4 regions of the Paenibacillus sp. MER 180 genome follow, and region 4 is predicted to be linked to each of the others. Evidence: predicted binding sites of a transcription regulator. Region 4 holds the regulator's gene; each other region holds the start of a gene.
What was found. Region 4 encodes Rex, which represses fermentation and respiration genes when NADH is low (regulators of the CRP and FNR family bind a similar motif). Its sites were predicted from a motif close to TTGTGAAATATTTCACAA; they were not measured.

Region 1: M3661_RS08365 (cytochrome ubiquinol oxidase subunit I) is a predicted target of Rex. The motif match lies at 2,992-3,009, and genes of this name have one in related genera.
Region 2: M3661_RS12195 (flavocytochrome c) is a predicted target of Rex. The motif match lies at 3,071-3,088, and genes of this name have one in related genera.
Region 3: M3661_RS01350 (cytochrome ubiquinol oxidase subunit I) is a predicted target of Rex. The motif match lies at 6,008-6,025, and genes of this name have one in related genera.

Annotation. Positions count from the first base shown of each region.
Region 1 is NZ_JAMAVT010000004.1:227,072-235,479, reverse strand. Features, by position in the region: gene M3661_RS08380 (lipoate--protein ligase family protein) at 1-224, shown strand, start outside; partial or broken gene M3661_RS08375 (aldo/keto reductase) at 231-419, opposite strand; gene cydB (cytochrome d ubiquinol oxidase subunit II) at 516-1,532, opposite strand; gene M3661_RS08365 (cytochrome ubiquinol oxidase subunit I) at 1,516-2,925, opposite strand; gene pdxR (MocR-like pyridoxine biosynthesis transcription factor PdxR) at 3,371-4,819, shown strand; gene M3661_RS08355 (discoidin domain-containing protein) at 5,010-8,408, shown strand, end outside.
Region 2 is NZ_JAMAVT010000006.1:168,723-177,130, reverse strand. Features, by position in the region: partial or broken gene M3661_RS12215 (flavin reductase family protein) at 1-69, shown strand, start outside; gene M3661_RS12210 (hypothetical protein) at 292-675, shown strand; gene M3661_RS12205 (hypothetical protein) at 836-1,381, opposite strand; gene M3661_RS12200 (multidrug effflux MFS transporter) at 1,606-2,787, opposite strand; gene M3661_RS12195 (flavocytochrome c) at 3,291-4,817, shown strand; gene M3661_RS12190 (hypothetical protein) at 5,040-5,717, shown strand; gene M3661_RS12185 (methyl-accepting chemotaxis protein) at 5,850-7,565, opposite strand; gene glpX (class II fructose-bisphosphatase) at 7,897-8,408, opposite strand, start outside.
Region 3 is NZ_JAMAVT010000001.1:326,990-335,397, forward strand. Features, by position in the region: gene cydC (thiol reductant ABC exporter subunit CydC) at 1-1,688, opposite strand, end outside; gene cydD (thiol reductant ABC exporter subunit CydD) at 1,685-3,415, opposite strand; gene cydB (cytochrome d ubiquinol oxidase subunit II) at 3,415-4,431, opposite strand; gene M3661_RS01350 (cytochrome ubiquinol oxidase subunit I) at 4,418-5,821, opposite strand; gene M3661_RS01355 (ABC transporter permease) at 6,197-6,886, opposite strand; gene M3661_RS01360 (ABC transporter ATP-binding protein) at 6,879-7,802, opposite strand; gene M3661_RS01365 (sensor histidine kinase) at 8,049-8,408, opposite strand, start outside.
Region 4 is NZ_JAMAVT010000003.1:340,646-349,053, reverse strand. Features, by position in the region: gene M3661_RS06660 (AAA family ATPase) at 1-80, opposite strand, end outside; gene M3661_RS06655 (quinolinate synthase) at 52-615, opposite strand; gene M3661_RS06650 (hypothetical protein) at 859-1,377, opposite strand; gene M3661_RS06645 (amidohydrolase) at 1,393-2,703, opposite strand; gene M3661_RS06640 (redox-sensing transcriptional repressor Rex) at 2,700-3,347, opposite strand; gene dinG (ATP-dependent DNA helicase DinG) at 3,364-6,234, opposite strand; gene M3661_RS06630 (tetratricopeptide repeat protein) at 6,380-7,036, opposite strand; gene panD (aspartate 1-decarboxylase) at 7,241-7,627, opposite strand; gene panC (pantoate--beta-alanine ligase) at 7,638-8,408, opposite strand, start outside.

The DNA of each region.
Region 1 (8,408 bases), on a different contig from region 4:
TGACCGAAGATAAGACAGGCAGTCTGGAAGAACTGGCTTCGCTCGGCAGCACTGTTGGCGGCGGGGCGGCTCACGTATTTATTGAATCTGTCAAGCAAGTGATCCGAGAACGCCAGTCCGAGCGTTGTCTCGAACAAGCGTCCTCAGGATTGTGGCTCCCAGAGCCAGAGCAAGTGCACGAGGTTATCCATACATTGCGTGAACGTTATGGAATCAAAGCGTGAGAGTCTAAGCACTGCTTCTGCCCGTGTATCTGAGTACACATCTGCGGTGTCGAATGTAGTGATCCCAGCTTCCAGCGCAGCATGTACACAAGCCTGGGCTGCATGAACGTCCACTTGGGCGCCGTGAGTTATCCAATTCCCAAAAGCAATCTCGCTCACAGATAATCCGCTTGTACCAAGCTTTCGCGAGTTCACTCTAACCCTTCCTTTTTCAGGTAACGGTTCGAGCATAGCAAGCTTATATTAATTGGTGAAATACTCATTATTTTGCGTATTGATTCGAGAATCCTATTAATACTCCAGATGCTCCTTATCATCGATCCGCTTGCGGAAGACGTAGTAGCTCCAAATTTGATATCCGAGCACGAATGGCAGAATCGTCAGCGAGATATATGTCATCACCTTCAGCGAGTAAGCGCCGGAAGCCGCATTCATAATCGTCAGATTGAACTCAGGGCTGATCGAGCTGACCATCACTCGTGGGAATAAGCCGATGAACATGCTCACGGCCGACAGAATGATAACGGCTCCTGTCATGGCGAACGCCAGTCCATCCCGCTCACGCTTAATGAATGACATGGCCAAGAGCAATGCGCCCCCAGCTAACAGCGGCAGGATAAGCCAACCGCTGCCATGAACCGTATAAATATCAGTGCTGACATACGTCATCATGGCGAACAGCAGCAGGACGACGACAACTGCCGGGCTGACATCGCGAGCTGCCTTCCGTGCCCGATCCCGCAGGTTGCCGGTGGTTCGCAGCGTGATGAAGACGAGCCCGTGCAGAATGCATATCATGACTACGGCCACACCGCCAGCGAGGGAGTAGCCATTTAGCAGGTCAAGCACACTCCCAACCATTTCTTTGTTCCCGTCAATCGGCACACCGCGAATGATATTGGCGAATACGACACCGAATAGGAGAGGAGGCAGCAGACTACCAATGAAAATCGCGACATCCCACGCTTTCCTCCAAGCGCCATAATCCATCTTGCCCCTGAACTCGAACGCGACACCGCGCGCGATAAGCGCCAGCAGCAGCACGACGAATGGGATATAGAAGCCACTGAACATCGTCGCATACCATTCCGGAAAGGCGGCAAACATAGCCCCGCCAGCGGTAATTAACCATACCTCGTTCGCATCCCAATAAGGACCGATTGTGTTGATAATGATGCGGCGCTCATGATCTGTCTTCCCGAGGAACCTGGCGACCATGCCTACGCCGAAATCAAATCCTTCGAGGAAGAAGAAGCCAACGAACAGCACGGCGACGAGTATGAACCATAACTCATTTAGCGATAGCATGCCTTACCTCCTTATCAAATGGATCGTAATTCTTCATATCTTCTTCCTCCGGTTCTTCCATCAGCTCATCTTTACGTATCACCTTGACGAAGAGAACAGCGTCGATAATGGCGAGTACCGCATAAATGGTCGTGAACGCAATGAGCGAGAAGAGAAGTTCTTCCGCCGTAACTGTCGGCGATATGGCGTCCTCTGTACGCATAACTCCGAACACAACCCACGGCTGACGACCCATCTCGGCCATAAGCCATCCCGCCGAATTGGCGAGGAACGGAAAGGCGATCATGCCAACCATCAGCTTCAAGAACCATGGGCGCTGCTCCAGCTTCTTCTTGCGGGATAATATCAGGCCGTAAATGCCGACAAGGCACATGAGCCCTCCTGCGGCAACCATCATGCGGAAGCTCCAGAACGTCATTTTGACCGAAGGAATATAATTTCCTGGTCCATACTTCTGTTCATAGCGAGCTTGAATCTGATTCATCCCTTCCACACTGCCGCTAAGCTTGTTGTACGATAGCAGACTGAGCATATATGGGACTTGGATTTTGAACGAGTTTTCTTTCTTTTCCGTATCGATTGTGGCAAATAACGTGAACGGTGCCGGATCCTCACTCGTATCCCAGAGTGCCTCGGCCGCTGCCATCTTCATCGGCTGAGAAGTGAGCAGATGCTGCGCCTGTGCATGCCCAATGTAGGCAACGATGACGGACGAAATCAAGGCAACGGTAATCGAGACGCGGAACGAACGGCGGAACATGTCCGGATTGTGTCCACGCAGCAGTTTCCAAGCGCTGACGCCTGCCATGAAGAAGGCGCCGGTTGCGAATGCGGCGAACAGCGTATGCGGAAATTGCAGCCACAATTGCGGATTCGTAATGAGTGCGAAGAAGTCGCTCATTTCTGCCCGTCCATTGTTGAATTCATATCCGACAGGCGCATGCATGAACGAGTTGGCGGTCAAGATCCAGAACGCCGACAACACGGTACCGATCGAGACGATCCAGATGCAAGCGAGATGAACGCGCTTCGATAAGCGCTCCCAGCCGAACACCCATAAGCCGATGAAGGTGGATTCCATAAAGAAGGCGAGCAGACCTTCAATGGCAAGCGATGGCCCGAACACATCACCGACGAAGCGGGAATAATTCGACCAGTTCATCCCGAACTGAAACTCTTGCAAAATGCCGGTGACGACGCCAACTGCGAAGTTAATCAGAAATAACTTGCTCCAGAACAAGGCAGCTTGCTTATAAATCTCCTTGCCCTTGACGACATAGAGCGTCTCTAATACGGCGATTAAAAACGCCAGTCCAATCGTCATGGGGACGAAGATGTAGTGGAATAATGTTGTTGATGCGAATTGGATTCGCGCGAGAATGACCTGATCCATAGAGGCCTCCTTGTGATGAAAATGTGATCGTCGTGGAACAAGAAAAAGGTCTGTGAGATTCGAATAATGTGAATGTCTTCACGTTATGTGGTGCTGTGAGTGTGGCACTCGTTAAGATTCAGTCGTTAAGAAAAGCGTTAGGTTATGAGCTTGACGAGGCTGTATGTACATCGCAGCACACATCATTGCACACATCGTACATACTCTTGTCATATGGCACTGGCAGCCAGTCAAGTGAAGTTCTCACGTTCAGCATTATCTTAGAGCAGACTGGAGGGGATGTCGCCATCCATTTCAACAGGGCGGGGTCATCCATGTTCAAGAGACTGACACAGAGTTGACAACGTTTCGATGAAAAGGGTCAGTACGAGATCACGAAGAGCAATGATATACTTAATTATATGTGATAAAAATCACAGACCAAGAAAGCAAGAGGTGTATTTCCATGTGGCAACCGGATCGTTCCAGCAATCAACCACTATATCAGCAGATTGCCGCATATATTGAGCGCAGCATTTATAACGGTGAATTTTCTCCGGGAAGCGTCCTTCCATCGGAACGCAAATTTGCCGAGCAAATACATGTAAATCGAAGCACAATCGTTCAAGCTTATGAAGAGCTGCGTGCTGCAGGCATTATTGAAAGCATGGTCGGTAGTGGTACTCGAGTAAGCAAGTCGAAGTGGGGGGCAGACTCTCAACAAACGCCAGATTGGCATCAATATTTAGATAGCTGCAAGCTAGTCCAGCCTGATCCTGTATACGCCGAATTGATTCGTTCCGCACTGGATTCGGGCAGCAACTGTATAGACTTTGCCAGCGGAGAACTGTCACCCGATTTGTCGCCAAATGAAGAGATGCGGATGCTTTTGAGCGAGCATCTGCTGCATGAGGACATGAGCTATGACGATCCTCAGGGCTATGTGCCGCTGCGGGAGGTTCTGTCCACTTCTTTACATCAATATCGCGGCTTTCGAACGACAGCATCATCGATTCTCGTTACATCAGGGTCTCATCAATCGCTCTATTTAATAACTCGCCGATTGCTTCAGCCTGGGGATGCGATCGCGATAGAGGATCCTTCCTACTATTATTCTCTGCCGATGTTTCACTCGGCGGGCTTGCGCTTGTTTCGCCTGCCTGTAGACGAGAAGGGGGTATGTCCGGAAGGGATATTGTCCTTGTATCGGGAGCACAACATACGGATGATATTCGTGAATCCGAATTATCATAATCCAACGGGCCGTGTGCTTGACCCCTCTAGACGGGAACAATTGCTTGAGATTTGCGGCAGCTTAGGCATTCCCATTGTGGAGGATGATCCGTTCAGTCTGACTTCCTTCACAGGCAGTCCACCGCCAACGTTGAAATCGATTGATACAAACAATACCGTCATTTATATTGGCTCATTATCCAAAATTGTAGCGTCAGGCTTGCGGATCGGATGGATGGTTGCCCCGCAGTCTGTTATCACGCGGCTTGCTGCTGAACGACAGCAAATCGACTTCGGAATGAGTGTGCTGCCGCAGCGGATCGCCGCACGTTTGCTGTCGGAAACTTATTTTGACAGCCATTTGATACGGCTGCGGCAGGAACTCCTCAAGAAACGGAACTTGCTTATAGATGCGCTGCAGCGCGAACTTCCGGGGGAGGTGGCGTACTCCCTTCCACAAGGAGGGCTGCACTTATGGTGCAAAGTGAGAACCCCCGTTCATGATGCAAAATTGCTAGAGGAAAGCATAAAGGGAGGGGTTCTCTATAATCCTGGTACGGTCTACGGTTCAGAACCAGGGTATGTCCGGTTTACGTATGCAAGACCGCATGAGGATGAAATTGGGTTAGGAATAGCGCGGTTCGCTCAAGCGATTCATGCATCACAGCAGCGAGCAAAATGATTCATACCGGAGTAGAAATTCAAAAAAAGAAATGCAATTGGAAAGTTCCTCCTTTCTAGTTGCATTTTTTTGTAATATGATAGAGAGGAAAGGAAAAGAAAGCGTTTGCGAAATTGGGCGCAGATGAGCTTGGAGGGAGGAAGAAGGAGGGACTATGCTATCCGATAACTAGATGAGATGGAGGGAAATAATGAAGAGATCTATGTATTTGAAAGCGGTTTCGATGCTGCTCAGTTTGATGGTTGTTATGACCTCGACGCTTACAGTAGTGCAGCCTAAGGCGTACGCTCAACCAAACGGGCAGGAGAATGTAAAGGTGGAGCATCAAGATGAAGGCCCAGTCCTATCTAAACCAGATAAGGGTGATGGGACTCCGCCGAGCGTTACAGATGTCGTGTATGACAAGGATGGCAATATCCTTCCGAATCCGATTGGAGACTCCAATGAGGAAGCTGCTCGTCTCCTCGCGGATGCTACATTTAGCGGAACGAATCTAGCTCTGCATAAGCCAGCCTTTTCCTCCGGTAATGAAGTAGATTATTTGGGGCCTGAGCTGGCTGTAGACGGAAAAGGGAATACAAGATGGTCTTCGGCGAAGGAAGATGATCAATGGTTCTATGTAGATCTTGGAGAGAAAAAAGCTTTCGATCGTGTCGTAATCCGCTGGCAAACACCGGCCGAAACATACAAGATCCTTGTATCGGATGACGCTCAGAACTGGACGAATGTGAAGGACAACGATGGTTCCATCCAATGTAAGGGCGGTGTGGAGACGGTTGATTTCCCTTCCCTCGAAGCTCGTTATGTGAAGTTCCAAGGTGTAAAGCGTGCTCCTGTCGATGGAGTACTGTATGGCTATTCCTTTTTTGAATTTGAGGTGTATCAATTGAATGACTTGCAATCTGTCATTGACAAGGTGACGGCAGCGCTCACGGTGCAAGCTGGACAGACGAAGCTCGATTGGTCCACTGCAGGAGTGCCGGAAGGCTACAGCGTCAGTGTATTTGGCAGCGACAGGGTTCCTGTCATCGACCGTGATGGCAACATCCGTACACCGCTAGTAGACGCCAAGGTGAATCTGATGATTCAGGTGGAGGATCAGAATAATCCAGACCGGAAGCTGCTGTCAGGAAGTATCCCCGTAATCGTTCCAGGCTTGCATAAGCAGACATCGGATCGTAACCCGGAGCCGGAAGTAATCCCTTCTCTGCGCGAATGGTATGGGGATTCGGGCAATTTCAAGCTAAAGAAATCTTCGCGAATTGTAGTCAATCCAAAGGATGAGTCTTTGCTCCGTAAGGCGGCAGAGCTGACTAGCGCAGATGTATTGGATCTGACGGGATACCAGCTTACGGTAGTCTCTGGAACGCCGAAATCTGGGGATCTGTATCTGTCGATTGATCCGTCATTATCATGGCTTGGCGATGAAGGAAATGTATTCAAGGTAGGGGATTACGTAGCCATTACCTCTTCATCAGCTAAGGGGGCTTTCTTCGGAACAAGAACAGCGCTCCAAATCATTAAGCAGAATAAGGACTTGACGATTCCGCGAGGTGAAGCAAGGGATTATCCGAAGTATGAGAAGCGTGGACTCATGATCGACGTAGCCCGCAAATTCTTCACGGTTGATTTCCTTCGCGATTATGTGAAGCTGTTGTCATGGTACAAGATGAACATGTTCCAAATTCACTTGAATGATGACGTCGGGGAGCCATTCGCAGATGGCACACGTGCAGCTTACCGCTTAGAAAGCACGACGTATCCTGGACTTGCAAGTGCCAGTGGGCATTATACGAAGCAAGAATTCAAGGATTTGCAGCTCATGGGCATGGACTATGGCATTAATATCATCCCTGAAATCGACACACCCGGACATTCTCGCGTATTCACGACCTACAACCCGGCGCTTGGAGACGATTCCCATTTGGATATTTCTAAGCCGGAAACCGTGGAATTCATCAAGAACTTATTCAATGAGTATATAGATGGAAGTGACCCAACATTCGTCGGGCCAGAAGTGCATATTGGCACGGATGAATATTGGGGTCCGGATATCGAGCGCTACCGTTGGTACATGGATACACTTGTGAAGCATATTAACAGCAAAGGCAAGCACCCGCACATGTGGGGAGGCTTGACCCAATATACCGGAACGACGCCGATTAGCAATGACGCAACGATGGACATCTGGTATGAGCCATACGGTGCGCCACAGCAGGCGGTGGATCTCGGCTATGATGTCATCAACTCGCAGAATGTATACATGTACATTGTGCCTACCCTATACGGAAACTACTTGAATTCGCAATTCCTGTACGATGAGTGGGAGCCGAACAAGTGGGAGAACACATCGCTGCCACTTGGCCATCCGCGCGTGAAGGGTGGCATGTTCTCGATGTGGAATGACGTATCTGAAGCGAATGGCTTGTCAATGGACGATGCGCATATCCGATTGCTGCCTGGCATACAGGTCGTAGCAGAGAAGCTGTGGACGGGAACGCGCGATGATAAATCCTTTGCGCAATTTAACAATCGTACAAAGGTGATCGGTGATGCGCCGAATGCGGATCGTTCCCACAAAATAACAGTAAACAATCCAGAAAATCTCGTTATGGAGTACATGTTCGAGAAGAAATTCAAGGATAGCTCAGGCAATGGCTTTGATGGCAAGGCAGTCAATGTGGATATTACAGAAGGGAAATATGAACAGGGCGCGCATTTCAACGGCGGCAAGAGCTACATCGAGACGCCAGTTGATGCGATTGGGTTCGGTTGGACCGCGTCCATGTGGATCAAGCCGGACAAGGATAATCCAGATGACGCTGTCTTGATGGAATCGCCTGTTGGCACTTTGAAGCTGAAGCAGGGCAAGACAGGCAAGCTTGGATTCAGCAAAGAGCATTACGACAGTACTTTCAATTACGTCGTTCCAGAAGACAAGTGGACCCATATCTTGCTGAAGGGCGATGACAAGGGCGTATCACTATTCGTCAATATTGATGAGTATGTGGAACGTTTGGAAATGCAATATCCAAAGATGAATACGCTTGTCTTGCCGACGCTTCGCATTGGAAGCGAGACGAACGCATTTAAGGGTATGTTGGATAATGTGGTCATCTACAACAAAGCAATCGAGCTGCTCAGCACGGAAAATCTGGCTTTGCAGAAGGCTACGGAATCTTCGGAACCAGAGTTTCCTTACTATTCCTCGGATAAGGCTGTAGATGGCAATCCGTCTACTCGTTGGGCCAGCAAGTATGTGGATGATGCTTGGTTCCTTGTAGACTTGGGAGAGGTCAAGGATATCAATAAGGTAATTATCAAGTGGGAAGGCGCCTATGCGGAGAAGTATCAGCTTCTTGTATCTGATGACAAGACGAACTGGAGAAATATTTCCGGTGAAGGCGGAATCATCGAGTCCAAGGGTAAAATGGACATTCTCGAATTTGATACAACGCCAGCACGCTACGTGAAGTTCCAAGGCATCCAGCGGGCAACCGTCTTCGGCAACTCTTTCTACGAGTTTGAGGTATATTCACCAGGGCAAATTCCTGAATACAAGCAGTTGATCGCTACCATGGATGATATG
Region 2 (8,408 bases), on a different contig from region 4:
GTGAGCCGATTAGCCGGTAACAACTACTCGAAGCTAGGTGAAATCTTTAGCATTGATCGACCCAAATAATTGATAGTTTTGAGTTCGCAATCCTACAAATCAATGAATCACAATATCCTCATTCGATTAAAGGCTGCCAATCATTCTGGCAGCCTTCTCTTTACATACTGATAACATTTTATTTCCTACAATAAAAATCGGAATTAACTGTTTACAAGAATCCGATATTGAGTTATATTTAACATAACTTCCAGATATTACTTACAAAACTATCAGAGGAGTTGAATCCGTTTGAAGAAATTGCTTATGTCATTATCAGTACTGGTCGCCCTGGCTACAGCAGCACCTGCATATGCTTCCACTGCACCTATCGATGCTGTCAAGCCTGAGGTTCAACAAACACAGAAGTTCGTTAAGTACTTTGCACTTCGTCCCAATGAACTGAGCTCACTGGAAGGGATCTATTTGAAGAAAGGCCAACAGCTTACGGTCTATGCACAAGGGAGCTATTCGTACTTTTCGGTATATGACTCGAGCAATCATCTCGGGACATTTTTCAACAGCAATGTAGGAAGAATTTTCACTGCGACTGAAGACGGGTATCTGTATTTGCAGTTTGCGGCACCTTCCACCTATACAATCAACCACATCACGGCTACTTATTTCATTAATTGACCTTAGGTTGATATAATACCAACCACATTTCTTGCAAAAACAAGAAATGGATTTGCTAGAAATGAAGACAGCGACAGTTATGGACAACACATCGTCCGAACTGCCGCTGTTTTATATGTTTACGGACTTCTCTATTAAATACCATGCACATCAAATCGAACTATTCACTCGGAATAAAACCAGATCCAAAAGCTTTCCTCATCTTCTGTTGAACAAGAAGCGCATCTTCATAAGAATCAGCCGTGACAATAAAGTCCACATTCTCCTTCATCTCTTTGAAACACTCTATGTTTATATCCTGAAAATCATCATCAAACCAAATCATACCTGCCCAGATAGCTCCTTCCTCTTTATACTTTTTTAGGTCTGGGCTATGATAAAGCAAACTTCCTGAATTAATCCCTTTTATTTTTTCAAATATATACGTATCTAATGATATATATTTGTTCGAAATATCGATGCCGTCAATTCGAATGGAACCTACGAATTTATGTTGTCGTAGAAAAGGCCGAACTAATGTCCCGGATATGTAAATCGAGGTTTTCTTAAAAGATGAAGGGTCTTTCTCATTATAAGTTATAGCAGATCGAACCACATCGATCTTCTTAGGAAATTGGTAGACTTCTAAGAATATGAACGTTGGGATTCCAAATACAATTAGCACTGATAATAAGATGATTAAGGTAGTTTTGAATGTATCATTCAAATATGGTTCCACTCCTATATGAAGTAATATAGATGAACTAAAATACCTGTTTACCTATTCCACTTAGAACTTGGAATTCCTTCAACTCCACTGTTTGATTACGATCGAAATGTTATTCATTTGGTCATATGAAGAAAAAAACAAAAAAAGCCGATTTTCTATTTCAGAAAATCGGCTTCTGTCTCTATGCAGTAGCACTTCTAGTTGCTATGCGTTTACCTTGCTTACTCACTCGAAATTCGTCTGCTCACGATAACCATAATAGCCGCCAGCACGAAGAAGTACATAGGCATCGTCACTAATGAGTCATTATGCAAATAGCTCATTCCGCTCGTAATCAGACTCACGATGAGATAATACCCTAATCCAAAAATAGCACCTGCCGTACCCAATACATCACTGTAACGTACCAGCGCCAAGCTTAAGCAGTTCGGAATGGCCATGCCAATCCCGAGCAGCAGAATGAAGATGCAGCCGACAAATACACTCATGGACAACAGCGATGAGCTTAATCCACTAAGCGTAAAACCGACTAGCGCTCCAGCACCGAGCGCGGTAACAAGACAGCCGATCAGAATGATCTGCTCTGGCTTATAGGTGGACAATAGTCTCTTCGACAGCATGGCTCCTATTATCGAAGACAGCGCTACAAAAATACCAAAGAAGCCATAGATGCCGGGCGTCATCTCAAAGTATTCAATAAAAACGAAAGGCGCTTCTGCATAGTAACTGAACAGAATGCCATTTGTTGCTCCGATTAGAAAGCCAAATGCCCATACTCTGCCGTCTGCAATGAGGCGCTTAACGACAGATATTGTACTCACATTCGAGGTCGTCGTGGCAACTCTCGTCTCAGGTAAAGAAGCGAACGTGTACGCGAATATTGCCACACTCATCACGACAAGGGTTAGAAATACAGCCCTAAAGCCTAGCGACTGGTCGACCCATCCTCCAATCAGCGGCCCTAAAGCCGGTGTAAAGGCAAGTGCTGCTGAGATTTGAGCAAATACAGCATGACGCTTCGAACCGTCAATACTTTCACGCAAAATCGTTTGCGTCACAACCGAGCCTGTACTTGCACCGAATGCCTGAATGAACCGACTTACCAATAGCCATTCCACGGAACCTGACAGATAACAACCTAGGCTGCCTACTCCATATACGAAAATGCCCCACAGCATAGCAGGACGTCTGCCAATTGCATCCGATAACCTTCCCCAGCACAACACGCCAAATGCAAAACCAAGAAAATAAATGCTGAGCGTAAGCTGAATCATGTTGTTGCTTGCCTGCAATTGACTAGCAATGTCCGGCAAGGAAGGCGTGTATATCGTTTCACTGATTTGTGGAAATCCCACCAGAATAATAAACAAAAGCAATGATGGAGTTGAGATTTTTTGTGCCAAGTTGCATTCCCCCTATAATTTCGGAAATCTCAATTACATCATCGAAATGTCAGGGTATCGGGGGTTTGCATTTGATTAATCTTGCAAATGAGAGTGCCATAATAAGTGATCACCTTACAATGTTATAGGGGGGAATTCATAATATAACCCACATTATAGCAAAACTTCTTAGCAAGAACCACCTATATCTACCCGTTCTAACTCCTATATGCTAGGCATCATTTAACTTCGTTTCTATTTACCAATATTTACGCAGGACAAATATGATAAAAATCACCCCGTAATGTGAAATACATCACAATCTTTGTATTAATAATTGATTAAAATTAAAATGAACATTAAACAAACACCCTTTCAGTACGGAACAGCACCAGAGATAACCGTAAAACAACGGAGATATTGAGTACATAGCTCACCCAACATCTGGTTTGCTTCGTCTGATTGCTATTCTGGGTATTGCAACTATGTTCATTTATAAAGAGATAGAAAGTGGAGGGTTTCACATGAGAAAGAAAGCTACAGCAACAATGATTCTTCTTCTGTCGATCATGCTTATCATCGCAGGATGCGGTGGTAATGGGAACAAGACGCAGGATCAAGACAACGCAGCAAAAACGGAGAAACCAGAAACAGAAGCTGTGTCCGGCGCTTCTAAAGCGAGCTATACCCCTATCGATCAACTGAAAGACAAATATGATATCATCATCATCGGTGCTGGCGGAGCAGGAATGACGGCTGCTCTTGAGGCCAAAGCCAAAGGCATGAATCCGGTTATTTTCGAGAAAATGCCGGCAGCTGGCGGAAATACGATGAAATCCTCTTCGGGTATGAATGCATCTCAGACCAAGTTCCAAAAAGAGCAAGGCATTGAAGACAATAACGACCTCTTCTTCGAACAAACATTAAAAGGCGGTCACGGTACGAACGACAAAGAAATGCTTCGTTACTTCGTAGACAATTCCGCAAGCGCAATCGACTGGTTGGATTCCATTGGCATTCGCTTGAACAACCTTACGATTACTGGCGGTATGAAGGAAAAACGTACACACCGTCCTGAAGACGGATCTGCTGTTGGACAATATCTCGTCAGCGGCTTGGTCAAGAATGTACAGTCCAAAGGAATTCCGGTTTTCGTAAATGCGAAAGTTACTGATATTACAGAAAAAGACGGAAAAGTGAATGGCGTTAAAGTCCTCTTCGAAGAGAAGGATGAGAAGAACATTGCCGCAAACGCAGTTGTTGTCACAACAGGCGGTTATGGTGCTAACATGGACATGATCTCCTCTGTTCGCCCTGATTTGAAAGGTCTCGTAACAACGAACCAAATCGGCAGCACTGGTGACGGCATTACGATGATTGAGAAGCTCGGCGGCGTAACTGTAGATATGGATCAAATTCAGGTTCACCCTACTGTACAGCAAGAGAAGTCCTATCTTATCGGGGAAGCAGTTCGCGGTGAAGGTGCAATCTTGGTTGATAAAGACGGCAAACGATTCACGAACGAGCTGGATACTCGCGATAACGTAACGGCAGCAATTAATAAACTGTCTGACAAAGCAGCTTACCTTGTATTTGATTCTGGCGTGAAATCCCGTGCAAAAGCTATTCAACAATACGACAAAATGGGATTTGTCATCCAAGGCGAAACGGTTGAAGATTTGGCCAAAGTAATGGGCGTTCCGGGCGACCAGCTCAAAGCTACACTTGATACATGGAACGGCGCGGTGAAAGACAAAAAAGATGCTGAATTCGGCAGAACAACAGGCATGGACAACGAATTGTCCGCTGGACCATTCTATGCAATCAAAATTGCTCCTGGTATCCACTACACAATGGGCGGCGTAAAAGTCAACACAAACACCGAAGTTGTAACCAAGGATGGCAAGGCTATAACAGGTCTCTACGCAGCAGGTGAAGTCATCGGCGGCCTGCACGGTGAGAACCGTATCGGCGGCAACTCCGTTGCAGATATCATTATCTTCGGTCGCCAAGCAGGTATTAAATCTGCTGAATTCGTAAAAGCACAATAAAGCTAGTATATCTCCCCCCTCAAACGCTTGGGCTCTTCGCAGTCCAAGCGTTTTATTTATATGTACACACTTTCCTTCCAATGATCACTCCCTCTTGACGCTGGGAAAGTGACAGTTTGCTCGAATAATAAGCAATTAGAACTATTGATTGTAGACCTCTGTTCCTCTACTATCTAGCTATGATTTCCTTTCATTTGTGTGAATAAAAAGGAGTGGGATGAATTGAGAAAAGCACTAGTCGCTTCTCTAACTAGCGCTGCATTACTAGTCGGTCTAGGCACTGGCGTGTATGCAGGCACCAACCTGAAGAAGATTGAGGCTTACTTGGACAGCACTGCTAAGGTGAAGGTGAATGGAAAGGCAGTTCAGTTCAATGATGACAAGGGATTGGCACTGCAACCGATTAGGTATAACGGCAACGTATATGTACCGGTTAAAGGCATTGGCAGCGCATTGAATGTTGCAGTTGCCATCGACTCGAAAACAAATGAAATCATTGTGGGCGAAAAAGTAAACGGCACTCCTCTAAATGCAGAAATTTTTTCGAACTCTTACTACTCCAAAGACCCTGCACAAACGACCTACAGCGGCAAAAATTATAAGGAAGTCATCTATGATCATTCTGATAGTTCACAAGCGCCATCCATCATCGTCACTCCTAACAAAAAATATCAGAAGATCGTCATCAAGCTTGCTGCAATCGATCAAGAGTTAACGAATATCGAGATTTCCGATCTCGACAAGAACGCACTGCTAAAGAAAGTAGATTCGATTCTTCCTGAAGATGGACTCAAAGAAATTGAAGCCAATATTGGCGGTGTAAAAAATGTTGTTATCAGCTTCCAAGTCAAAGGCGGCGGTGGATACTTTATTCCACTCATCGACTCCTATTATAAATAATCGTATACATAAAGGATGTGCTGCGGCACATCCTTTTCTGTACATAATGTTTCTGCTTCGTTTACAAAATAAATAACCGGCCGCTATTTTCTAGCAACCGGTAATACAATGAAATCCCTATTCTACATGCGATTATAGCTTGAAACGATTCACCATCTCCTGCAGCTCTTCCGCCATTTGCTTCAATTGCCCGATCGAAGCAGAAATGGTCTCTACAGAGGCAAGCTGCTCCTCAGATGCAGCCGCCACCGATTGTACGGTGGAAGACGTATCTGCTGCAATCTTCGCCATTTCGTCAACTGAAGCAGTAATCTCCTCAGTACCTGCTGACATCTGTTCTGTCGCAGCTGATGTCTCCTGTACTTGCCCTGTCACTTGCTGCACCAGCGCCATGATATGCTCGAACATCTGCCCTGCCTGCGCAACAACCTTCATACCTGACGCAACATCCTGACGTACATAAGCCATTGCATTTACCGTTTCCTGCGTGCTGTTTTGCATTTCCACAATAAGCTCGGCTATTTGCTTGGCAGATTCACTAGACTGTTCAGCCAGCTTGCGTACCTCTCCGGCAACGACTGAGAACCCTCTGCCGCTCTCCCCGGCTCTTGCTGCTTCAATCGACGCATTGAGCGCAAGAAGATTCGTCTGCCCTGCAATATTCGTAATAACATCAATAATGTTCTCGATCTGCTGAGAATGATCATGCAGCTGTTCAACAGCAGATTCCGTTGTTTGTACGGATTGGTTAATTGACTTCATCTGCTCCATCGCATCGACGATCGTTGCATTGCCCTGCTCAGCTTGTATGGCCGAATGATTGGCCAATTCTGCAACGCTCGATGTATTTTCGACAATCGATTGAATACCGCGCGCAAATTCTTCAAGCGCAATCGCATTTTCCTCCGATGCTGTCTGCTGCAGCTGCGCACCCGATGCGACCTGTTCCATTGAAGCAGCAATATGCTCTGTCGCTTGCGCCGTTTCATTCGCATTGTCAGAGACTAAGCGTGAATTGTGAAGCAGTTGCACCGAACGCTCATGCACCGTGCTCATAATCGAGGACAAACCGTCTATCATCTTGTTGAAGTCCTTCATCAGCACCCCGATCTCATCCTTCGAATCATAGGAGCCGCGAACCGTGAGATCTCCTTGTTCTGCTTGTTTCATCAAGGTTTGCATTTGTCGAAGCGGCTTCACAATCAGATTGGCGATCACATATCCAACTAGCACGCATACAAGCAGTGAAATCATTCCTATGATTACATTCGTCGTGGTGGAAGCTTTCGTTAGCTCCGTTGATTTCTTCGCTTGCTGCTCCGCCAAATTTTCATTCCACTTTACAAGCTCGGTCAACACTTCTTGTACCTTGCTGCGAGACTCGCGTACATTGTGTACGTAATAGTCATATGCCTCTTCGTTCTTATTCGCGATTGCCAACTCTATAGCACGAATATTACTATCGCGATATGGCTTTAGCGCCTTCTCATACTCAGCTACGAATGTTTTTTCCTCATCCGTTTGCAAGACTTCCTTATATTTCTTCATGAGTGTATCACTTTCACCACGGAAACGAGCAATAGATGCTTTGAGCTCACTATTCCGCCGATCATCACTGCTTGCCATTAATTCGAATATGGCGGAGTCAATGGAACGGTTATTCACCATAATCTGCTTCACCCACATGATCGACATCAGATTATGCTTGAAAATGGTGTCGTTCTTATGATTGATCTCATTCATGGCGCGATACGAAGTCAGCGTACTTAATGCCAGCAGCAAAATGCCTACACCAACCAGTATAAAAATTTTAATTGAAGTACGCAGGTCTCTAAATCTAAACTTCATGCTTTCTCTCCCCTCTATTTAACTTTATCATTATCGACAAAATCAGACATAATTTTTATAGATGCTATGACTTTTTATCTGTTTTTCTGAAAATTTACTGCAAACACATCATATTCAAGGCACTCTGATCGTCAAATAAACACAACAAAAAACCCATCATTGAACGTACGCTGCCAGCCGCTGCAATCCAGCTCTTGCACGTATATTCATGATGGGTCTCGTCTACAAAAAGAGAAGTACATTTGAATTTGCGATAGTAGAGGAGTATGTTCCCTTGCTGCAACTTCATTCAGGTGAAGGACGGTCATTTCATTTGAAATGAAGTCGTCTTCTATCCATTCATCCCTGCCGCATACTTAAGCTTGATCGACATATTGTGCACACACCGCAAGTACCGTATGGTTCCTGTGTTCGCACGCATGATGACCGAGTGCGTCTCCACACGCTGACCAGGTAAGTTACGAACCCCATTCAGCAAGTCGCTATTCGTGATGCCCGTCGCTGCAAATATGATATCGCCCGTACCTACAAGCTGTTCCATCCGAAGCAATGCATCAGGGTGTTGAATCCCCATCCGCTTGCAACGCTCTAGCTGTTCCCGACTCTGCACCATGAGCCGACCCTGCATTTCTCCTCCAAGACAGCGGAGAGCTGCTGCAGCCAGCACGCCTTCCGGTGCTCCGCCAGAGCCGACGTACAGATCAACGCCACTCTCGATAATTGCCGGTACAATCGCACCGGATACATCCCCATGATCAAGCAGCTTAATCCGAACTCCACTGCAGCGTAGAGCCTCAATAAGTTCACGATGGCGATCTCGCTGGAGAATCATGACCGTGAGAT
Region 3 (8,408 bases), on a different contig from region 4:
TGCGTACCATGCATTTCCACCTGGCCATTTTCGATAAATACGATCTCATCCATCTGCTCAACACCAACAAGATGGTGGGTAATCCAGATGAGCGATTTGCCCTTCATCGTCTCGAACATGGTCGCCAGCAGCTCCCGCTCCGTCTTCGGATCGAGACCGACTGTCGGCTCATCGAGGATGACGACTGGCGTACGCTGAAGCAGTACGCGCGCCAGCGCGATGCGCTGCCGTTCACCACCTGAGAAGCGCTGTCCGGTCTCCATCATTGCCGTATCGTATCCTTTCGGAAGGGAAGCGATCAGTGTATCCAGCTTAACCTGTTCCGCTACCTGACGAATCTCTTCATCCGAAGCACTGCGCCGGCCTAGACGAATATTGTTCGCCACTGTCGTATCGAATAGATGTGGACGTTGATTTAGCACAGACAGAATCTCTGGGATATGCTCACCATACTCGTCAGCACGAACATTGTTGATCATGACGCTGCCAGACTCCGGCATAAGCGCACCTTGAATTAAGGTAGACAATGTGGACTTACCGGCACCGCTGCGTCCGATAAGCGCAATCTTCTTGCCTTGTGGCACATCAAGTGATACCCCATCAATCGTTAAGGAGGCCGATCCTGCATGCCGGAAGCTGACTTGATCCAAGCGGATATGGGTAGACTCGCGCGCTTGCTGCAGCAGTTCTGGCTTCACATTCGCTGCGCTGCCGACAGTTTGTTCCACAGGCGCCTCTCCCATGCCCGACAGACGTTCTAACGAATCTTCATACTGAGGAAGCTTCTCTACTGCTTCCGATACCGGCAGGAAAGCTTCCATTAGAGGGAATACAACAAGGCCGAACGCCGCAATCATGACGGCAGGCATATTTCCATCAGCCGCTTGACCGCCAGCCCAGTACACCATCGTAATGACCGTCAAGCCGACGACAGACTGGGCAATGAGTGTCCGCCACCGCGCCCACATCCGTAAATCTCGGTCTATACGGGCCACTCGCGCCTCATCCGCTTCATACGAATCGACGAATTGGGGAGCTCGGCCGCTAATGACCCAATCGCTCATACCAAGTACCGCATCCGTCAGCTTCCGATATAGCCCGCTGCGCTCCTGCTTCATTAGGCGGTGCTTCCGACGTGTGAACCATAGCGATATCCATGGCAGAATGAAGACGAGTACGGCAATATATAGTGCCATCAGCAGTGCGAACGGGAGATCGAACCAGCCGAGGGCTGCGATCCCTGCCGCATACATTACAATCGCGACAATGCTCGGAAAAATAGTACGTACATAGACATTTTGCAAATGTTCAATATCATCTGCCAGCACGCCAAGCACATCCCCTGTGCGGAATCGGGAGCGAATGAATAAAGCTTGCGGCTCCAAAATCCGGTACAGGCGAACACGCATCTTCGATAAGATGCGAAGCACGGCATCATGACCTACAAGCCGCTCTACATAATGCACGACGGCTCTGCCAATACCAAATGTGCGCACAAGCACAATCGGTACATACACCATGAGGATGTTCTCCGGACGTGCAGCTGATTTGGATATCAAGAATCCAGAGGTGAACATGAGCGCACTCGCGCACAGTACTGTCAGCATGCCGAGGAAAATAATGAGCGCGAAGCGACCGCAGTAGCGCCGCAAATAAGGGCGCAGCCATTGATTCTGTTCACGTGTCATGATATCCCCTCCTGCTGCGAAATCAACATGCTGTAATACACGCCTTGGCGTTCAAGCAGCTCCTGGTGCGTACCTGCCTCTGCTACCTTTCCATGATCCATGACGATAATCCAATCCATATCTTCCATCCAATGCAGGCGATGCGTCGCAAGGAAGACCAGCTTGCCTTCGAACAGCGATAGCATCGTCTGCTTCAGCTCATATTCTGTCTCAATATCCAGATGGGCCGTAGGCTCATCCAGCATCATAATCGGTCTGTCGCTCAGGAATGCACGAGCAAGCGCCACACGCTGCTCCTGTCCGCCGCTAAGAGAGCGGCCTCCATTGCCAATAAGCTCATCCCGACCATTTGGCAGCTCAGCAGTCAATGTAGACAAACCAGCGGCTGCAAGGGCGCGATCCACTTCTTCATCAGAAGCTTCAGGCGCATAGAATCGGATATTGTCCGCGAGCGACACGTTGAAAAGATACGGATGCTGAGGAATATAAGTCGTCAGCTGACGCCAAGCTTCCTCATCAAGCGATGACACATCCACGCCGTTCAAGGTGAACTGTCCTGATGTCGGACGAAGGAAACCGCCAAGCACATCAATGAGCGTAGACTTGCCTGCCCCGCTCTCGCCGACTATGCCGACTTTCAGAAGCCCCGTCACCTCACACGTCACATCCTTCAGTGAAGACGGTCCATCCGCTTCATGCTTCACACCTATACCGGACAAGGCGATTGTGCTGTCCTTCGTCCAAGTAAGAGAGGACGGAAGCTGTAAGGCATTTTCCCCTACTTCAGTTTCATGTTTAATGATCGCATCAATTGCTTTTCCAGCTTCTTTCCCGTTCAATGTTGCATGATAATCCGCGCCAACCATGCGAACAGGCAGGAAATACTCAGGGGCTAAAATCAGCACCGTAAGCCCCGTCACCAATGTCATTTCTCCATTAATAAGACGGAGACCCAGGCCGACTGCTACAGAGGCCACGGATAACATCGTAAAGAAGTCAAGGGCGAAGGAGGAGAGAAAAGCAACACGAAGCGTACGCATTGTCGCAGAGCGGTATTTGTCACTCACTTGCCCAATCGTATCACTGTGCTTGCGGCTCTGCCCCAGAAAGCGAAGCGTCTCCAAGCCTCGCAGCGCATCGACAAAGTGGTTCGATAAAATGCGGTACGACTCCCATTGTCGATCCATCTGCTTGCGCGCAGCAAGCCCAACCAGTATCAGAAATACAATCAAAATCGGCAGCGTCACAATCAAAATAATACCGGACGCCGTATCTAGCGTGAGCACATAGAGTAGGATGAGAATTGGCGTAATGCCCGTACCCATCATCCGAGGAAGAATCAGTTCCACATACGTGCGGAATTGGGAAACCCCTTCAAGCACAAGAGTTACGAGATTGCCCGTACCTTCTGACTTGGCAAAGCGAGGTCCATACTGGAACAACTTATCCATCAACTGACGCCGCAAGTTTACCCCTGTCTTCTCGGCGAAGTTGTAGGCTACCTTCTGCATAAGCAAGGTCGTCACTTGACGGACGGTAAACGCAAGCAGGAACAGACCCATATTTGCGGCTTGTTCCTGCAACGGCGCGCCGGCAAACAGGGCGGAGATAACCTCCGCCAGCTTGATTGCCAGACCTATGATGGATAGTGTTTGCACAAGAGTAAGGACGGCAATGATGAACATCGTCGGCCTTGCTCCATCATACTTGAGCAAATTTTTATCCATTAGTATTCTAAATGCTCCTTCTCGTGAAGCCGTTTATGGAAGACGAAATAACTCCAAATTTGATATCCTAGAACGAATGGCAGCAAGGTTAGAGCTACAATCGTCATAACTTTCAATGAGTATTGCCCAGAAGCTGCGTTATGAATCGTTAAGTCGAATGCCTTATCAATCGAGCTAATCATAACACGCGGGAATAATCCGATAAAGACAGACGCGATCGATAGAATGATAACTCCGCCCGTCATGCCGAATGCCCAGCCATCGCGCTTCTTCGCCATGAAGTAACCAGCGAGCACATAAACAATAACCCCAACTACAGCAACAGCTGTTAAGATCCCACCGCGAACCTCAAATACATCCGTCTTGAAGTACGTCATAGCACCGAAAGCAACAAACAATACCGCCAAAGGCACTAGCAGCATCTTCGCTTGCTTACGTGCGCGCTCCTGCAAGGAGCCAATTGTGCGCAGCGTTGTGAACATCAAGCCATGCACGAGGCACAGTACCGTAACGGTTACCCCGCCAAGCAATGTATACACATTCACCATATCGAACAGTCCAGCCTTCATTTCCATCTGGCCGTCAATTGGCAAGCCTTGAATCAGCCCTGCGAATACTACCCCGAACAAGAATGGAGGAAGCAGACTTCCTAAGAAAATCGCCCAATCCCAGGACTTCTTCCAGCGTTCTGTCTCTTTCTTGCCGCGGAATTCGAATGCGACACCGCGTCCAATCAATGCAAGCAGCAAAACGACAAACGGCGTGTAATATCCGCTAAACAGCGTAGCATACCAGTTCGGGAACGCAGCGAACATCGCCCCGCCGGCCGTAAGCAGCCATACTTCATTGGCATCCCAGAACGGACCGATCGAGTTGATTAATACGCGTTTCTCTCCATCTGTACGGGCCAAGAACTTTGTCGACATGCCGACACCGAAGTCGAAGCCTTCCAAGAAGAAGAATCCGACAAATAACACTCCAACTAGTAGAAACCACAATTCATTAAGAGATAACATGTTGTCCCTCCTGATCAAACGGGTCATTCGAATGTTCTGCCTTCAACACTTCATTCGGACCCTTTTTGATGACACGAACGAACAAATACACAAGCACGATAGCAAGTACGGTGTAAATTGTCGAGAATGCGATAAGCGAGAATAGCACTTGACCGCCCGACACGCTCGGCGAAATACTGTCTTCTGTCCGCATGAGACCGAATACCGTCCATGGCTGACGACCAATTTCCGTCATAATCCAACCTGCTGTATTCGCAATGAACGGCAATGAGATTGCATAGAGCATGAAACGCATAAACCACTTATTCGGATTGCCCAGCTTCTTGCGTGCTGCCAAGAACCAGCCATACATGCCAAGCAGAATCATCAATGTTCCGGCAAGAACCATGATGCGGAAGCTCCAGAATGTTGTCTTCACCGGTGGAATGTAATCGCCTGGGCCATACAGTTGTTCATATTCCGCTTGCAATTCCTTCATCCCGCGGACTTCGCCGGAGAACTTACTATAAGATAGGAAGCTAAGCAAGTATGGAACTTTGAATTCCATGCTGTTCTCTTGCTTGTCTGTATTGATTGCTGCAAATACCGTCCACGGCGCAGGGTCGCCACTTGTTTCCCATAAGCCTTCACTTGCCGCCATCTTCATTGGTTGGGTATGCATCAAATATTGTGCCTGCTGGTGACCGAAAACCGCAACCAGAATAGAAGAGACCGTAGCTACGATAACACCAATCTTGAACGATTTTTGGAAGAAAGAAACGTCCTGCTTCTTCAGCAGTTTATAAGCACTCACCCCAGTGATGAGGAACGCTCCTGTTGCAAATGCACCGAAAATCGTATGCGGGAATTCAACAAGCAGCTGACCATTTGTCAGCAGCGCGAAGAAATCGTTCATTTCCGCACGGCCATTGTTAATCTCGAATCCGACCGGACGCTGCATGAAGGAGTTCGCCGCCAAGATCCACAAGGCGGACAACGTTGTACCGATGGCTACAAGCCAAATGCACAAGCAGTGCACCTTCTTCGATAAGCGATCCCATCCAAATATCCATAATCCGATAAACGTTGATTCCATAAAGAATGCCAGCAATGCTTCAATCGCAAGCGGCGCACCGAACACGTCTCCGACGAAGCGAGAATAGTTCGACCAGTTCATCCCGAACTGGAATTCCTGAATAATACCTGTGACAACACCGACACCGAAGTTAATGAGGAACAGCTTCCCCCAGAACTTCGTCATCTTCTTGTACTCTTCATTTCCCTTGACGACATACATCGTCTCCATCATTGCGATGAGCAATGCTAGACCAATCGATACCGGTACGAAGAAGAAGTGAAAAATCGTCGTCGATGCAAACTGAATGCGCGATAATAAGATCGTATCCCACATATCGTTGTCCTTCCACCTTTCTATTTATACTCTCAATTCCTATGCTGAATAGGCTGTAATGCCTGCGTCGAACACGGGATCAATGACGTTGATTACATGTTCCAGTTGTATTCTGTCAGATACAGAAACGCTGCAATGTGATATTAATCACAATTTTAAAGCAATTACTTGATCAAAATAAGAACATTGTGTCGAATTTCACAAATATGTCGAAAAAAAGTGAAAAAAAGAAGAAAAAAGACATTGTGCCTTCTTTCCTCTTTACAAGCAGCCCGCAGTGTGCTGCACCTTTTTACCAAAAGTTATTCTGAAATTTGTCACGAATTTGGGCATGTCACATTGCTGTCACAACAATGTATTTCACTGCATCTATTTTTATTTATACAGGTCGATCGTATCAATCTTGCGAATCGTCAAGTAACCAATCACTACACCGAGCGCAGCAAAAGCAAATGGCACTGCAATAATGGACCACAGAGTAAATCCGCCAGTCGACGAGCCTAGAAAGCCTGCAATTAGAATGGAGCTCGTAATGGTCGCCGCCGCTGAATATTTGCGCATGCCGAACCATAATGGAATCAGACTTAAGCAGCTGGCTGCTAAAGAGTTGATAACACTAGTTGTCACTTGATGCGCGACCATACTTATTGTCGCCGTGCCAGGTACAGTGTGCGCATAAGAATTGTATAAGAGGAATCCACTGATTAGTACAATATTTGATAGAATAATGGCAATGAAGGTGTACAAGACCACAATGATCAGCTTAGCTGTCATGAGCTTTTTCCGTGGAATCGGGTACATGAACATGACCGTTATAGACTTGCTCTTGAACTCATCAATAACCATTCGGCTTAGCAATACCGAGGCCGTAATAATGAAGGCTACCTTCACAAACGTATCGATGATACTGAATACCTCGGATATATCATGGAACGCGATATCGCTTGTATCTCCATAGATTCCAAGCAGAATAAAGAGGAAAATCCCGATCGTGACATACATGGCCGTACGTATATAGGTAGCAAACCGGAATTTCTTCAGTTCCAGTCGAATGAGCTTATTCACGAGCAGCCCCTCCATTCAACAGCTTCATAAAGTAATCCTCCAAGGAATGATGCTTCTTATGGACAGACTCAACCATGACATCGTTCATAACAAATGCCTTCGTAATATCTTGCTGAGACACCCCCGATTGATAGATACGGATGATCCGATTGTCTGTAATGCGGAAATTCGAAATATGCATGACTTCTTCAAGCACATAGGCTGCCTTGCTCGCATTATCAGTGATGACCTCAATGAATTCAGACTGCTGCGCCCGGACCCGCTCCATTGGCACTTCCTCCAACAGCACCCCATGGTTAATGACACCGATCGTGTCCGCAACCAACTCCATTTCCCCTAAGATGTGGCTGGAGATCAAGAGCGTAATGCCGAACTCGCGTGACAGCTTCTTGAATAGGTCACGTATCTCCTTAATCCCAATTGGGTCAAGACCATTGATCGGCTCATCCAGGAGCAACAGCTCTGGCTTGATCGATATGGCCCGCGCGATGCCTAGACGCTGCTTCATCCCGAGGGAGAAGTCCTTCACCTGCTTGCGTTCAATGCCGTTCAGCCCTACCAGTTCCAATGCTTCCCCAATCGCCTGCTTATTATGGTAGCCCATGTAATCGCAATGAAGCTCCAGATTCTCTTGCGCAGTAAGGCGATCATAGAAGATCGGCTGCTCAATAATCGTTCCCATGCGAGATAGCAAGGAATAGGATGAGGGCGTCATCTTCTCGCCGAACATCTCAATCTCACCGCTCGTTGGCTGCACGAGATTTGTCATCATTTTCATAATCGTCGTCTTCCCCGCGCCATTGGGGCCAAGGAATCCGTATATCTCGCCCTTCTTAATATTCATGCTCACATTCGATACGACATCTTTGCCCTGATAATTCTTCGTCAAACGATGCGTCCGTATAAGGAAGGTCATTTCATTTACCCCTCTCATCTCTTCTGATATCCTCATTGTATCGATGAGCTATTTCTTATTTCTTACCTAATCCTTACGAATTCCTTACGTTCTTTCCGTCTTGACATACAAATAAGGTCCGCAGAGTGCCATACTGGTTACAGCACAGCAAATCTCTTCGAACCTTGTAACCCTTCCTTCGACGATAATAGACCTGAACCGTCTATTCATTCTCAGCCAGCACCAATCGGTTTCTCGTAGAATACCTCAAGATATTCGCAGGAGCTTAATTGTAAAAGTCGTTTTCTTATACGGCTTACTATGAAGTTCTATCGAACCGCCCATTGATTCAGCGAGCCGCTTCGTGATCGTTAACCCCAATCCGCTGCCTTCGTAATTTTTGTTGCGGGAATCCTCCAATGTATACATGCGCTCAAATACACGGTCTTGGTGCTGTTCAGGAATCCCCTTGCCACGATCCCATACATCTACGAATAGATGCGTATCATCACTGCGCAGGGCTATGCCCAGCACACGGCCATCAGCCCCATACTCTATGGCATTGGAAATGAGATTGTTCAGCATGCGATCCAGTGCGTCTTCATTTCCCCTCGCATAGAGAGAGGC
Region 4 (8,408 bases):
TAACTGACAAATAATATCGCTGGGATTACGATCCCTAATGCCAATTCCCAACTACGAACGGATTGCCGTTGCTTTTTCATTAGGCCATACCCCCACAGGCGATGCTTGCAAAGGAAGCAATACGGTCTTGCTTCCTTTCTCATCCTTGAGTTGAATATACACATATCGTGAATCCATTTCCGTTTGGATCTGAATACCTGGATTTTGCTGCTGCAGTTCCTTCAACCTAACAGGAATATCGCTGTATTTCTGATGTACCATTGCATCTGCAATGTCGAACATTGCACGTGACCATAACTTATCGATAAGCGGCGTGCTCTCATCATTCAAGTATTCCAATTGTACTTTTTTCCCGCTCGAATTCTGTTGCAGCTCGTCCGACACTCTTTCAATCAGGCTGCTAATATTGGTGCCATCCTTGCTCTTCAGTTTCACTTGCAGCGCATCAGGATACCATTGAACATCATACTGCGTAATTTCAGCATGCTGCTTCAATACTCGTTCCACAGGCTGCTTCACGAAATTACGTTCATACAGTGTCCAACCTCCAAATAGTGCAACAGCTGTCGTGACCATAATGAGCAAAGTAGGCATGATTCGAATCTTTTTCGCCATGCTGAAACCTCCTGTTGCAAATATATATCAATACCCCTAGTAATCTCTATCTGATATATCAAGAGTATATCACATATGTCACTTCAACTATGGATGTAATGTGTACCATGATTGCCATCGAAATGGATTTACTCCAATACAAAAAGCGCTGCTGCTTCGCATAGCGTACAATATGTACGTCATATGCAAAGCAGCAGCGCTGCAAAATCGCCTATTACTCGTTATTGGCTAACATTGAATATGTTATTTATTAGGCAGCGTATAGACATCCCCTATTGAGGAACCATTCGCAAATGAATAGAAATGATAGAAGTAATGAACAACCCCTTGTTCATCCTTGCGTTTGACCAATGCCTGCCATACATATTGATCATCCTTAAAAGCTGGCGTAATGCGGATTACATCCGCATCCGGATATTGGGCTTCTATCTGGGCTTGAATCGTCTCTTTAGAGGTTGATTCCGCCATAGGAGTTACCTTATCAGGGAGTACCCACACGGTCTGCTCCTTACCATGTTCGTCAGTTCCCCGCACCATGTATACGACTTGATCCCATACACCCTTCTCCACTTCTGTCACATTTACGAGCTTCACTGCTTCATTCGCCCGCTTTATTATTTCCGCTTCCTTGACCCGTTCGTCCTTATTGATGTATTGCACATACTGATAAGTGGCGAAGAACAATCCGACTAGAAATAAGAGAACGAGTACCGGAATCAACCACTTCCAATGCGACCTCCGGCGTACGCGTCTTCTCTGCATGAATTCTCCTCCTGCCTATCTTGCCAGCAAGCCATCAAAGCATTGCTGCGCCTCGCGAAGGATTCGTTCTTCATCCATCGTCAAACATTCCCCATTCTTCACAACCTGCTTGCCGTCAACCCATACATGCTTGACATCTTTCGCAGACGCTGAATATACCATGTGGGATACCAAGTCGGTATGTGGCAGGAAATGAGGTTGATCAATATCTACCGCAACGAAGTCAGCCTTCATGCCTACTTCAAGCGCTCCAATATCGTCAAGACGAATGGTCTGCGCGCCATAGATCGTACCCATGCGCAGCGCCTCTGCAGCAGGAACCGCAGTTGGATCGCCGGACACCCCTTTATGAATCAAGGCCGTAAGGCGAATTTCTTCGAACATATCCAGATTGTTGTTGCTTGCTGCACCGTCCGTACCCAAGGATACAACAACACCCGCACGCAGCATCTCAGGAACACGAGCGACACCGCTCGCAAGCTTAAGGTTGCTTCCTGGATTGTGGGACACCGCAACTTGATACTTCGCAAGCGTCTCAATCTCTTCGTCCGTCAAATGGACAGCATGCGCAACGAAGGAAGGACGGGAGAAGAATCCGAGCTTCTCCAAATGCGCAACCGGACGCAGTCCATAATCTTTCACATTCTGTTCAACTTCTGCCTTTGTCTCTGACATATGCGTGTGCAATGGCAAATCCAGATCATGAGCAGCCTGTACGAAGCTCTCAATAAAGGCTGGAGGACAAGTATACGGAGCATGCGGCGCCATAATCGTACGAATGCGGCCATCTGCCTTCCCATTCCAATCCTTCGCGAATTGAATCGCCTCGTTCAGCTTCTCGCGCTGTACATCCTCTGGGCATAAGCCAATCGCACCGCGCATAAGCGATGCACGGATACCGGATTGCTCACATACCTTCGCTACTTCGTCCATGTAGTCATACATATCTACGAAGGTTGTTGTACCGCCCTTCAGCATTTCGATCACAGACAGAGCTGTTCCCCAATAGACATCATTGGCCGTGAACTTGCCTTCCATTGGCCACATTTTCTCCTGCAGCCATGTCTGAAGCGCCAAGTCATCCCCATACCCACGAAGCAGAGACATTGCAGCATGCCCGTGTGTATTAATAAGGCCTGGAATGAAGAATAGACCTTTGCCGTCGATGATTTCAGCATCAGCTGTTGTATATTGCTCTGGCAGCTCCGATCCAATATGAACGATGCGATCATTCTCAACAACCATGAACCCATGGAATGAGGACTGCTTCGCAGTTGGAGACAAATCGGCGAACATGCCGTTTTTAATAATGATTCGGTGTGTCATTCGGCGGGTACTTCCTTTCCATTATCAGATAAATAATAGGCCAAACTGAACAAATCCGTTGTAAAATCGGCAGTATGCACACGGATATTCGAAGGAACCCTCAAAATGACAGGCGCAAAGTTCAAGATCGCTTCTACACCCGCCTCTACAAATTGATCAGCTACATACTGAGCTTCTGTAGCAGGAACCGTGATAATCCCGATACGGATTTGCTTCTCGCGTACCGTCGTAATTAGGTCAGACATCGGCTGAACTTTCAGGTTATTTATCTCGGTATTGATTTTGGATTCCTGTGCATCGAACACTGCAACGATCTTCATATTATCTTTCAAGTATACGGTGTAGTTACAGAGTGCGTGACCTAATTTACCTGCACCGACCAATCCAACATGGATAACTTGATCCAGTTTCAAAATATGTCTGATTTGTTGAATCAAATACGATACATCATACCCAATGCCCTTGCGGCCGAAGTCGCCGAAATACGCTAGATCCTTCCGAATTTGCGCAGGATTCAAGTTCAGCTTCTGTCCCAAATCTTGAGATGAAACTGTGAGCACTTCTCGCTGCTTCAATTCCAATAGATGACGTAAATACACGGGTAATCGCCGAACGACAGCTTCTGATATCTTTAGTGCTTTCATTCTGAACAAGCCCCTCTCATCGCTCTCCAATGCCTCTTTGATTATGGTCTAGCCACGTATCAATACGTGGTACAAGTTGTTCTGTTGCCATATGCTCCATTTTTGGGCCAGGCAGCGAGTAAAGAAAATGTTTGCCGTAGCTTGTCTCTATTACACGAGTGTCATATATGATGACAATTCCCTTATCCTGCGTCGTACGCACAAGGCGGCCGAATCCTTGCTTGAAGCGAATTACAGCCTGTGGGACGGAATATTTGCGGAATGGATTCTGATTCATCCGCTTCAGCCGATCGCACTTCGCTTCCACGAGTGGATGATTCGGTGGCTGGAATGGCAGCCGTACAATCGCAAGACATGTCAACGCATCTCCTGGAATATCAACGCCTTCCCAGAAGCTGCTCGTTCCTAGCAGGACTGAATTCGGCTGATCTCGGAATCGGCGTGTCAGCTTGCTTCGGTTGCCGCTGTCAATCCCTTGTCCCAGCACTTGAATGCCATGCAGGCTAAGCGCCTCCTTCAGCGGTTCATACACATCCCGCAGCATGCGGTATGACGTGAATAAGACAAGCATACGTCCTTCTGTTACCTTGGCTACATCAGCCAAGGACTGCATCAGCGTCGAGTTAAACTTGGCATCTGATGCTCCCTTCACACTAGGGAAGTCACGCGGGATGACAACAAGTGCTTGTTCCCGGTAGTTGAACGGCGACGGGAGTATGACCGTATTTAGACGACCATCCCGCTGCGCATCCTTCAAGCCAAGTTGTTCGGCTACGAATTGGAATGATTTATCAACGGACAATGTAGCCGAAGTTAAGATTACGCTCTTCTTCGGCTCGAAGAAGTATCGCTTCAGCGCTTCGCTTACATCGACAGGGACCGCATACATTTGCATTGATTTATGCTTGTATTGGAGATTGCCCTCCATCCAGTACACGGTATCCGCATCCTTGCCTTGCATAAATTCACGGAATTCATCGCGAAGCTGCCCTATGTCCTTGAATAAACCTGTCACATCAGCCGTAACGCCCTGCACTTCATCATCATCATAATCCTTCCATTCATTGACGAGCTTCTCCCCCGAACGAACAATATCACTTAAACGCGTGTGAATATCGCCTTCGAGCTCCGATACGGAGCTCCATCCATCAGGACGATTGCCAGATGGCAGCCGGAGAACAGCTTGTCCGCCTTCCGCCTGCCCCGCTTCATTCATGGAAGGAAGCATTTGATAGAGCAGCTCATGCAGCCGATCCCATTGATCCTTAACATCGACAAGCTGTGTTAACAGCTTCTCAATCCCTTCAGCCCATACGAGCGCTTTTTCATTGCCTGACAAGCGAAGACGCTGCTGCAGCAATACAAGCGCACCATTTTTGCTGTCTTTGAACAATTGGGTCAGCGGATGAATGAGTGAAAAATATTGCAAGTGAATGCCTAAATGTTTGCCTGCCGTTTCTTCGAAGTGATGTGCTTCGTCTACGACAAGCTGCTCGTATGCGGGGAGCAAACGATGCTCCGCAATCACGTCCGTAAACAATAGGGAGTGATTCGTTATAATAATGTCCGATAAATTCGCATCATTCTTTGCCCGGTGGTAGAAGCACCGACGGAACCAAGGACATGCGCGATTCAGACAGGAATCACTATCACTGGCAACGGTATCCCAGAAGTCTGCACCCTTATGAACGAAATGCAGTTCTTCATCATCTCCATGCTCCGTCTGACTGAGCCACACCAGCATTTGGGCAGCTGTCAAACTATCATCGCGTGCATGTACATACTCTCTATTACTTATTTTATGTTCAAATTTTCTCAAACACAAATAGTGACTGCGGCCTTTTAATACGGATGCCTTAAATGGAACCGGCACAATCTTCTCCAAGAGCGGCAAATCACGCTGTCTCAGCTGTTCTTGCAGATTGATTGTGTGTGTGCTAACAATCACTTTGCTCTCTTGAGAAACACTCTGATATATGGATGGCAGCAAGTACCCAAGCGACTTGCCGGTACCAGTACCCGCTTCGATTAGCAGGTGATGCTCTTGTTCGAAGCACTCCATCACTTCATTGAACATCTGCTCCTGCGATTCGCGCGGCTCATAATTATCCAAGCGGCTTGCCAGATTCGTCTTGACCTGATCCAGGAACTGAGCGAAGGTTACTCCCTTAAGCGGGTTCTCTGCTGAAGAATCACGCGGCGCCTCCGTCTCTGTCCAATCCGCTTGCTTCAACGTCAATTGGCGGAACGGATAATACCCTTCTTCCTCTGTCCAATCAGACACCTCACGCTCCTGAAGCTTCTCTGCAAGCAGCCATTTCAAATCCCGCTCCTCTTGATCGCCAAACACATCAACGACGCGCTGTAGCGTCAATAACGGAAGCTGGTCAATCGCTTCTAAACAGCGAATAAATATATCTGCTGTCGCCCGCGCATCACTGTCTGCTTGGTGCGGGCGATCATGAACAATCCCCATCTCATGTGACACAGAACCAAGCTGGAAGGAAGGCAGTGATGGAAAGAGGATGCGAAGCAGCTCAATTGTATCTAATATACGACCTGTGAACGGCAAATATCCCGTCTGTTCCAGCGCCCTGCATAGGAATTGATAATCGAAGGCCACATTATGGCCGACCAGTACGACATCCCCTAGCAAAGGGACAAGCCCCGTCATGGCATCATCAATATCCGGAGCATCCTTCACATCTTCCCCGGTAATGCCAGTGAGCTGCGATATAAATTCCGGTATGGGAACAGTTGGCCGCACAAGCGTATGATATTCGCGTTCTATCTTCAAATCATGGCCAAGAATAACCAAACCAATTTGAATTATTTCATCGTTCGGCTGACTGCCGGTCGTCTCAAAATCCAAAACAGCAAATCTCATCTCAATAGCTTTCCTCTCACAATTTCTGTTCTTAGCATAACAGATGTTCAGGCGTTTGGAAATGACTAGAGGGAAACATCTGTGCGTATTTTTTCCACACAGTCGTTCCCCTCCGATGTCATGAATCATTGATATTACATGCATGTTATTGGATATGCATCATGTGCTCGCCGCCGAGTTCAAAATGACCGCTTTTGGACTGGCATACCTTCAAATTCATAATCGGTTCCGGCAGAGCCGGATCCCATTCATGCGCCTTCAGGAAGCATGCTTCTGCCTGTGCAAACTGATGCTGCTTCGCATGAATGCAGCCAAGCGCATTGCAGGCAATGGCCTTCATGCTGTTGTTGTCAGTCAAAGGTATGATAAGTTGAAAATGATGTCCTGCTTCCTGACAATTCCCTAAATGCAAGTGCGACATCGCCAAATACGCGCGCACCTCGATATTCTCTGGCTGAATCTTAGCCGCCTGTTCCAAAAACATAACTGCTTCCTTATACATCATGAGCAAATAATACCCCTGACCCCGCTGATAGGGATCCCCATAGTCCGGAATAGCTATTTTGCTCTCCTTCACTGGGCATGGCTGTACGGGGACTGAGCTTCCCTTGCCTGCTTTGGGCCTTAACAATGACAGACGCTCTTCGAAGCGCAGCCATTCCTCCACAATATGGTCACTCATGGAGCGAAGCAGCGACACTTGATGATCGAGTTCCTGTTTTTGCTTTCCCTTCGCATGCGGGTATTGAGCAATCACTTCATCCAACAGTTCATTCATGGTCTCGAATACATGTTGCAGCACGATTCCATCCCACCTTCACAAGTGTTGCGTATCGTTGTCTTATCGGCTCACGTTCATTGTGTGCCTCACAGCTAAGTTTCATTCGGTGCTCCAACGATTCCCGTGCGCTGGCTTCCGTTGTCAGCGAAGCAGAGCAGCAATACGTCCTGCATGGTAGCGCAAGCAAGCAATTCGGCCATTAATCATGCCCATAATCGAAATGCATTAACGAATAGTTGAATGCTCTTCTGTTAGTTTCATTACTTCAACAGGCTTGTTATCATCATCAACAAAAACAATATTCGGCTTGTATTGACGCGCCTCTTCATTCGTCATGGATGCGTAAGAAATAATAATGACATTGTCCCCTGGTTGTACCAATCGAGCTGCCGCACCATTCAAGCAAATCACCCCTGAATGCTTAGGCCCTGGAATCACGTAAGTTTCTAAGCGAGCTCCATTATAATTGTTTACGATCTGAACTTTTTCATTCGCCCAAATATCAGCCAGCTCCATTAAATGCTCATCGATCGTAATACTGCCAACATAGTTCAGATTTGCTTCTGTCACCGTAGCACGGTGAATTTTGGATTTCATCATTTCGCGCATCATCTAGCTCACCCTACTCTCCATGAGTTAACATACGATTATCAATTAATCTTGTCCGACCGAATTTGACTGCAAGTGCAATCAAAATATTGGTGCTTCGCTGATCTAGCGACATCTCAGGCGCCAGTGGCTCCAAATCTGGGAAGCTCAATACTTCTACATAGTCGATGTCTGCCAGCGGCTGCTGTGCTATCATGCCCTTCATCTTCTGCTGAAGCATTGGGGCTGTCAGCTGCGGATTCTCTTCAAGCCAGACGTCAACTTGACCCAGTGAGCGGGATAGTACGAGCGCTTGTGTCCGTTCTTCCTCAGACAAATACACATTGCGCGAGCTCATTGCCAGACCATCTGCTTCGCGTACAATCGGACATGGAACAATCTCAACTGGGAAATTCAAGTCCTCCACCATGCGCTGAATGACAGCAACCTGCTGTGCATCCTTCATCCCGAAGAAGGCTTGATCCGGCTGCACGAGGTGGAACAGCTTCGTAACAACGGTTGTCACACCGTCAAAGTGAACCGGTCGCGTAGCACCGCACAGCGGACTTGTAATGTCATCCACATGAACTTTGGTTTTGGTAGGTGAAGGATACATCATGTCTGGTGTTGGCATGAATACGATATCGGCACCATGCTTCTTCGCTACCGCCAGATCCCGCTCTTCGTCACGAGGGTACTTCTCATAATCTTCGTTCGGCCCGAACTGAATCGGATTGACGAATATACTTAGGACTACAATATCGCATTGACTGCGAGCCTTGCTTAACAAGCTCGCATGCCCATC